Regions from separate parts of the Sporofaciens sp. St.21A7 genome, predicted to be linked through region 1. Evidence: predicted binding sites of a transcription regulator. Region 1 holds the regulator's gene; the other holds the start of a gene.
The links. The regulator Rex, encoded in region 1, represses fermentation and respiration genes when NADH is low (regulators of the CRP and FNR family bind a similar motif). The targets are predictions, from matches to a motif close to ATTGTTAANTANTTAACAAT.
Positions count from the first base shown of each region.

Region 1 (4,218 bases):
ACGCAGGTGCAGTTTTGGCTTTCAACGAATTCTCCCAGAATACCCATACGGCCTTCCTTCAATTCTCCCACGCTTCTGCGAACCAAACGTGACATTTCTTTCATATGGGGCGTCAGCACAAGGGTTTTCACATCCTTTGAATACTCCATCTCTTCCCAATGCCCCGCTAACAGGTTCAATCCGTCCGCATCTACCAGACAAGGAACCTCCGCCTTCTGAAGCGTCGTCTCTAACAGCTTGCACGCCGTCTCTTTTGTCCCGATTCCCGAACCGATACAGATTGCATCCGCCCAGGAAAGCAGCCCTTTCAGTTCCTCCTTTCGGTACTCCGTATAAGTAGAAATAACCGCCTCGGGAAGAAGCTGCTGCAAGATAACCCGGTTCTCCTCTGGCGTATAGATCCGCACCAGTCCCGCGCCTGAGAGATAAGCCGCCTTTGCATTCAGGAAAGCTGCGCCGGACATCCCTTTGCTTCCGGCAATCACCAACAGTTTCCCATAGGTCCCTTTATTAGAATCCGCCTTGCGCACAGGCAGCATCTTTCTGTAATCCCCGCTTTCACAGAGATACATAAGCCTAGATTCCTTGGAAAGTCCTTCCGTATGGATTCCGATGTCCGTAACCGACACCTTCCCCGCATACTCTTTTCCCGGGTACAGCACAAGCCCCAGTTTTTCTAACTGGAATGTGACCGTCAGGTCTGCCCGGAATGCAGTCCCAAGGACGCCTCCCGTATCCGCCGAAATACCTGACGGCATATCGACGGCAAACTTCACGCCGCCCGCCCGGTTCATCTTCTCCAGAATGTCAAAATATTTTCCTTCGACTTTCCTGCTAAGCCCTACGCCGAAAACAGCATCTATGATGATACTATATTCACCATCCTTAAATTCGTTGCATATCTCGCCGCCGATTTCCAAGAGCCGCTCCATCTGACGCTTCGTCTCCTCCGTACAATGGGAAGCGTTACCGACAAAGCATACAAGCGGGGCGTATCCTTTCTGCCAAAGAAGCCGCGCTATGGCGAACCCGTCCCCTCCGTTATTTCCGGAGCCGCAGACGATACAGGCTCTTGACAAGTCAAGCCCTTCTTCCTCCATCACCTTCACACAGGAAACCGCCGCCCTTTCCATCAACTCTAAGGAGGGGATTCCCACCTCCCGGATGGTATACTGATCCGCCCTCTTCATCTGAGCGCCATTCACCAGATATCGCATATGTTCCTCCTTATTCCCCATACCTTCCCGGCCGGACGCAAACGGCAGCAGGATACAGCGGGTAAAATCAACAAACTGTATGAAAAATACTTTTTCTAAAAGCAATTTCCATACAGTCTTTCAATCATTACTTTTTGTGTTCCTCATTGAACCTGTTAATTTTATAGGACAACTGCATCAGGCTCTCCGACAGATGCACATTCTCAACGATAACATGCTCCGGCAGGTTCAAATCTGTGTGAGCAAAATTCCAGATTGCCCTCACGCCGTTGGCGACCAGGAGATCCGCCACCTCCACCGCCCGGTCCTTAGGGATGGTAAGAGCCGCAATCTCTACCTCGTTGTCCTTCACAAACTCGCCAAGCTCCTCGATCATCCGAACCGGTACGCCCCGTATCGTCATGCCCGCAAGCCTTGGGTTCACATCAAAAATTCCTTTCAGGATGAATCCCCTCTTCTCGAATGCCGCATAATTCGCCAGGGCCTGTCCCAGATTACCGGCGCCTATGATAATCATACGGTGATCTTCCTCCAAGCCCAGGATCTTACCGATCTCCGTATAAAGATACTTCACGTTATATCCATATCCCTGCTGCCCAAATCCGCCGAAATTATTAAGATCCTGACGAATCTGGGATGCCGTCACCTTCATCCGCCTGCTCAGGTCATTGGACGAGATCCGCTCTACCCCGTTCTCCAATAACTCACCAAGATATCTGTAATACCTGGGCAACCTTCGTATGACTGCCTGGGAAATTTCTCTTTCTTCCAATTTTAATTCACCTTCCATTTCCTTTCTAATACCCAATTATATAGAATTGTTAGATTAAAGTCAAACTTTTAGTTGTATTTTGTATAATTTTCGTTATAATGAAAGGGTATCAGCCTGCCAAAAAAGCAGGCTCATTTACTCAATTACAACGTCTGATCGGCCAAAACCACAGACAGGAAACACAAAAAAGGAGGGACATCATGATACTGGCATGCCACGGACTTTGCAAATCCTTCGGTGAAAATGTCATCGTCACGGAAGGTTCATTTCATATAGAAGACCACGAAAAAGCCGCCCTCGTAGGGCCAAACGGCGCCGGAAAGACCACGCTGTTCAAGATGATTGTCGGCGAACTCCCCACAGACGGCGGGGAAATCGTCCTGACCAAAGGAAAGACTTTGGGCTATCTCGCCCAGCATCAGGACATGGTAAGCGGCAGTAACATCTATGAAGAAGTAAAACTGGCCAAGGCAGACATTATCGCCATGGAGCAGCAGATCCGTTCGATTGAGCTGGAACTGAAATCTCTGGAAGGGGACGCCCTTGCCGCACGTCTGGAGACCTACCACAGGCTGACCGCCGCTTTCGAGCGTGATAATGGATACGCCTATGAAAGCGAGATTACAGGCGTCCTCAAAGGACTTGGCTTTGGCGAAGAGGATTTCTCCAAGCCCGTAGCCACCCTCTCGGGAGGCCAGAAGACACGGGTGTCTCTGGGGAAACTCCTGCTTACGAAACCAGACATCCTGCTCCTTGACGAGCCGACTAACCACTTGGACCTAAACTCCATTGCATGGCTTGAGACCTATCTTTTGAATTACCCTGGAGCCGTACTGATCGTCTCCCATGACCGATATTTCCTGGACCGGGTCGTTACGAAAATCTTAGAAATCGAACTTGGGAAACTCATGGTCTATACAGGAAACTACAGCGCCTACGCCGAGAAAAAAAGGCAGCTTAGGGAAGCCAGGCTCAAAGAATACTTAAACCAACAGCAGGAAATCAAACACCACGAGGCAGTCATCGAAAAACTGCGCTCATTTAACCGGGAAAAGTCCATCAAGCGGGCGGAAAGCCGGGAAAAAATGCTGGAAAAAATCAAGCCCATAGAAAAACCTGCCGAAATGAATACCGAAATCCATTTAACATTGGAACCCTCGCGTATCAGCGGCAATGACGTGCTGTCCGTAGATTCCCTTGGCAAATCTTTTCCCAATCAGGTATTGTTCACGGATGTCAGCTTTGAAATCAAACGTGGGGAACATATCGCCGTCATCGGGGACAACGGGACGGGAAAGACTACGCTCCTGAAAATCCTGAACCAGGTACTACCTGCCGACACAGGGACGTTCACCTTGGGAACCAACGTCGAAATCGGCTATTATGACCAGGAACACCATGTACTCCACATGGAAAAGACCATTTTCGATGAAATCTCCGACGACTACCCGGAGCTTACCAACACCAGGATACGCAACATGCTGGCGGCATTCCTGTTCACAGGGGACGACGTATTCAAACGGATCGGGGATTTAAGCGGCGGTGAGCGGGGCCGCGTTTCACTGGCGAAGCTGATGCTTTCACGGGCGAACTTCCTGATTCTGGACGAGCCCACGAACCATCTGGACATCACCTCCAAGGAGATCCTTGAGAAGGCGCTGAACGACTATACCGGGACTCTGCTCTATGTGTCCCATGACCGGTATTTTATCAACCAGACGGCGACGCGGATTCTGGAACTGGTCAACCACACTTTCGTCAACTATATCGGGAATTACGACTATTATCTGGAAAAACGGGAAGAACTGACCGCCGCTTATGCCGGAGGCGAGGAAGCGCTTTCTTCCTCTGCCGGAACCGTATCGGAATCGAAATTAAGCTGGCAGGAACAGAAAGAGGCGCAGGCAAGGGAGCGGAAACGCTTAAACGAACTGAAAAAGACCGAGGAGCGCATCACCACCCTTGAGGAGCGGGATGCTGAGATTGACCGTATGATGGCGCAGGAGGAAGTATTTACCAACTCCATGAAGTGCCAGGAATTGGCGGACGAAAAGGCTTCGATTGCAGCGGAATTAGAAGTATTATATGAGCGTTGGGAAGAATTAGGGACGTAGTAAAACATGTTACTACGTCCCGTTTTTCATTCATTCCCCTGCCTGCTTTCCTGCGCCGCCTTCTTCCACGGACGCTCCTTCCCAAGCCACCCCTTTTCCTTCCAGTAAGTGACAT
Region 1 is NZ_BAAGFN010000001.1:2,787,352-2,791,569, forward strand. Features, by position in the region: gene AC6I3O_RS13675 (NAD(P)H-hydrate dehydratase) at 1-1,217, opposite strand, end outside; gene AC6I3O_RS13680 (redox-sensing transcriptional repressor Rex) at 1,345-1,989, opposite strand; gene AC6I3O_RS13685 (ABC-F family ATP-binding cassette domain-containing protein) at 2,190-4,103, shown strand; gene AC6I3O_RS13690 (flavodoxin family protein) at 4,130-4,218, opposite strand, start outside.

Region 2 (4,218 bases), 1.1 Mb from region 1:
GACAACTTGTGCAAATGTGATAAGATGGAAGTATAATAAGTCTATGGGAGGGGAAATTATGGAAATTTTCTTGAATGTGGTTCCAATCCTGGGAATCGTCGCCCTGATCTTTGCGGCTGCGTTAGCTTCTAAGGTCAACAGACAGGATGCAGGAACTGAACGGATGAAAGAGATTGCGGCGTCGATCAGCGAGGGCGCCCAGGCATTTTTGACAGCCGAGTATAAGATATTGATTTTCTTTGTGATCGTGCTGTTTGTCCTGATTGGTGTCGGAATCGGAAATTGGGTGACGGCGGTATGTTTCGTAGTCGGCGCGGTGTTCTCAACGCTGGCAGGGTATTTTGGAATGAGCGTGGCGACGAAAGCGAATGTGCGGACAGCCAATGCGGCGAAGGAGAGCGGAATGAACCGCGCGCTTTCGATTGCATTTTCAGGCGGGGCGGTCATGGGAATGTGCGTAGCAGGACTTGGGGTTCTTGGTGTAAGCACAATTTACCTGATTACAGGAAATGTGGACGTATTGTCCGGGTTCAGCCTTGGCGCATCTTCGATTGCTTTGTTTGCCCGTGTGGGCGGCGGTATCTACACGAAGGCGGCGGATGTGGGAGCCGACTTGGTAGGTAAAGTAGAAGCAGGAATCCCGGAGGATGATCCCCGTAATCCAGCGGTTATTGCCGATAATGTAGGCGACAATGTAGGTGATGTTGCGGGAATGGGTGCAGACTTGTTTGAGTCTTATGTGGGAGCCTTGATTTCAGCGCTTACGCTTGGAATCGTGTATTATAAGGTGGAAGGTGCAGTCTATCCGCTGTTGATTGCAGGGCTTGGACTGATTGCATCTATACTGGGAACATTTTTCGTAAAAGGGGACGAGAATTCTAATCCTCACAAAGCGTTAAAGATGGGTTCTTATGTGGCGAGCGCTTTAGTCCTGGTGGTTGCATTTGTATTCAGCCAGTATCTTTTCGGGGATTTCAAGGCTGCGATTGCCATTGTTGCCGGATTGATTGTAGGGCTTTTGATTGGTATTATCACGGAGGTCTATACGTCCGGGGATTATAAGTCGGTAAAAGAGATTGCGGAGCAGTCCGAGACGGGGCCTGCGACGACCATCATCAGCGGGCTTGCCGTGGGCATGAAATCTACGGGTATTCCGATTCTCCTAATTAGTATCGGCATCTTCGTGGCATATCAGTTCTGCGGGCTGTATGGGATCGCCCTTGCGGCGGTGGGCATGCTGTCTACGACCGCAATTACCGTAGCTGTAGATGCCTATGGGCCAATTGCGGACAATGCCGGGGGGATTGCAGAGATGTCCGGCCTGGATGTCAAAGTTCGCAAGATTACAGATAAGCTGGATGCTGTGGGCAACACGACGGCGGCGATGGGTAAGGGATTTGCAATCGGTTCTGCGGCTTTGACCGCCCTTGCGCTCTTTGTCTCCTATGCCGAGGCAGTGCAGCTGAAGAACATTGACTTGCTGGACAGCCGTGTGATTATCGGTCTGTTCATCGGCGGTATGCTCCCCTTCTTGTTCTCCGCTATGACGATGGAATCTGTTTCAAAGGCGGCGTACAAGATGATTGAAGAAGTAAGGCGGCAGTTCCGTGAGAAACCGGGAATTATGAAAGGAACGGATAAGCCGGATTATAAGTCCTGCGTTGCCATCTCGACGACGGCTGCGTTGAAGGAGATGCTTGTGCCGGGAATCATGGCGGTAGTGGCGCCTCTGGCAGTCGGGCTTTTGTTAGGGCCGGCATCACTGGGAGGCTTGCTGGCAGGCGCGCTTGTCACAGGCGTTATGATGGCGATTTTCATGTCCAATGCAGGCGGCGCATGGGACAATGCGAAGAAATATATTGAAGACGGGACTCATGGCGGCAAAGGAAGTGAAGCCCACAAGGCCGCGGTAGTCGGAGATACGGTGGGAGATCCGTTCAAGGATACGTCGGGACCGTCCATTAATATACTGATTAAGCTTATGACGGTCGTGTCACTGGTATTCGCGCCCCTGTTCTTAACCGTTGGGGGTCTGTTATGATCGTTCTTTACTGACAGACTGGGAGACGTTTTGTAAGGAAACGGTCTCCCTTTGTTTTTTGTAATCAGTCGTAGTGAGTGGATTGAAGGAATAGATGGCGCCAAGCCTGAGATGACAGATTGTTAAAAATTTATCCTTTTTTGAAAAATTTAGATGATTTTTATTGATTTTATTTTTTTATTATGTATACTATTTATCAGAGGAAGTAAGAGAATTGGCTTCCGGATGATATACCGTGGATTCCGTGTAGTACCGGTATTCGTAGATGGTTATCATTAAGAAACTGTATACTATGAAAAAAGGAGATTATGAAAGATGGCAGAGATTAATTTGAGCAAGTATGGCATCAATGGCACCACTGAAATCGTACACAACCCTTCTTATGAGATGTTATTCGAGGAAGAGACGAAACCGGAACTGGAAGGTTTTGAAAAGGGACAGGTCAGCGAGCTTGGCGCAGTGAATGTCATGACTGGTATCTACACCGGACGTTCACCGAAAGACAAATTCATCGTTATGGATGAGAATTCCAAGGACACCGTGTGGTGGACCTCCGATGAATACAAGAACGATAACCACCCGGCTTCCGAAGAGACTTGGAAGGCAGTGAAGGACATTGCCTTGAAAGAACTCTCTAATAAGAGGCTGTTTGTTGTAGACGCTTTCTGCGGTGCGAACGAAGACACACGTATGTCTATCCGTTTTATCATGGAAGTTGCATGGCAGGCACATTTCATCCGGAATATGTTCATTATGCCGACCGAGGAAGAGCTTGAGAAGTTTGAGCCTGATTTCGTTGTTTACAATGCATCCAAGGCGAAAGTAGAGAACTATAAAGAACTCGGGCTGAATTCTGAGACGGCTGCTATGTTCAACATTACAAGCCGCGAGCAGGTGATTGTCAATACATGGTACGGCGGAGAGATGAAGAAGGGTATGTTCTCTATGATGAACTACTATCTGCCGCTGAAAGGTATCGCTTCCATGCACTGTTCAGCCAACACGGACATGAACGGAGAGAACACGGCTATCTTCTTTGGTCTTTCCGGAACAGGCAAGACGACGCTTTCCACAGATCCGAAGAGGCTTCTTATCGGTGATGACGAGCACGGCTGGGATGACGACGGTATCTTCAACTTTGAAGGCGGATGCTATGCGAAGGTCATCAACCTTGACAAAGAGTCTGAGCCGGATATCTATAATGCGATTAAGAGAGACGCCCTTCTTGAGAACGTTACTCTGGACGCAGAAGGCAAGATCGACTTCAACGATAAGAGCGTGACGGAGAATACCCGTGTATCCTATCCGATCAACCACATCGAGAAGATCGTGCGTCCAAAATCTGCAGCTCCGGCAGCAAAAGAAGTTATCTTCCTGTCCGCAGATGCGTTTGGCGTACTGCCGCCGGTATCCATCCTTACTCCGGAGCAGACACAGTACTACTTCCTGTCAGGATTTACAGCGAAACTTGCAGGAACAGAGCGCGGCATTACTGAGCCGACGCCTACCTTCTCTGCTTGTTTCGGACAGGCTTTCCTTGAACTGCATCCGACGAAGTATGCAGAGGAGCTCGTAAAGAGAATGGAAAAGAGCGGCGCGAAGGCTTATCTGGTAAATACCGGATGGAATGGAACCGGAAAGCGTATCTCTATCCGTGATACCCGTGGTATTATCGATGCGATTTTGAACGGAGATATCCTGAAGGCATCTACCAAGAAGATTCCATACTTCAACTTTGATGTTCCGACAGAGCTTCCGGGCGTAGACACGAATATCTTAGATCCACGCAATACTTATGCAGATGCTTCCCAGTGGGAGGAGAAGGCTAAGGATCTGGCTCAGAGATTCGTGAAGAACTTTGCGAAGTATGAAGGAAATGAAGCCGGAAAGGCTTTGGTTCCGGCAGGCCCACAGTTATAACCTAAAATTAATATCGGATGTGAAAGAACCGGCGCTTATTGTTTGGCGCCGGTTCTTATTTGATAGGAACTCTATTGTTATCCGCCCTGAAATTAGATATAATAAATGAAAAGAAATCTGGCAAGGAGTGCCATAAGCCGTATATCATAGATTTTATACGGCAATAATTTAAACGATGCTCTGGCGGCAGACGGAAGATTGTGGTAATATATTGGTCGTATAAAATGGTGAAAAGAGGGATATCAGATGACAAAGGT
Region 2 is NZ_BAAGFN010000001.1:3,862,615-3,866,832, reverse strand. Features, by position in the region: gene AC6I3O_RS19145 (sodium-translocating pyrophosphatase) at 59-2,041, shown strand; gene pckA (phosphoenolpyruvate carboxykinase (ATP)) at 2,357-3,961, shown strand; gene AC6I3O_RS19135 (CobW family GTP-binding protein) at 4,208-4,218, shown strand, end outside.
Region 2: the regulator Rex is predicted to act here: its motif matches at 2,160-2,179, upstream of pckA (phosphoenolpyruvate carboxykinase (ATP)).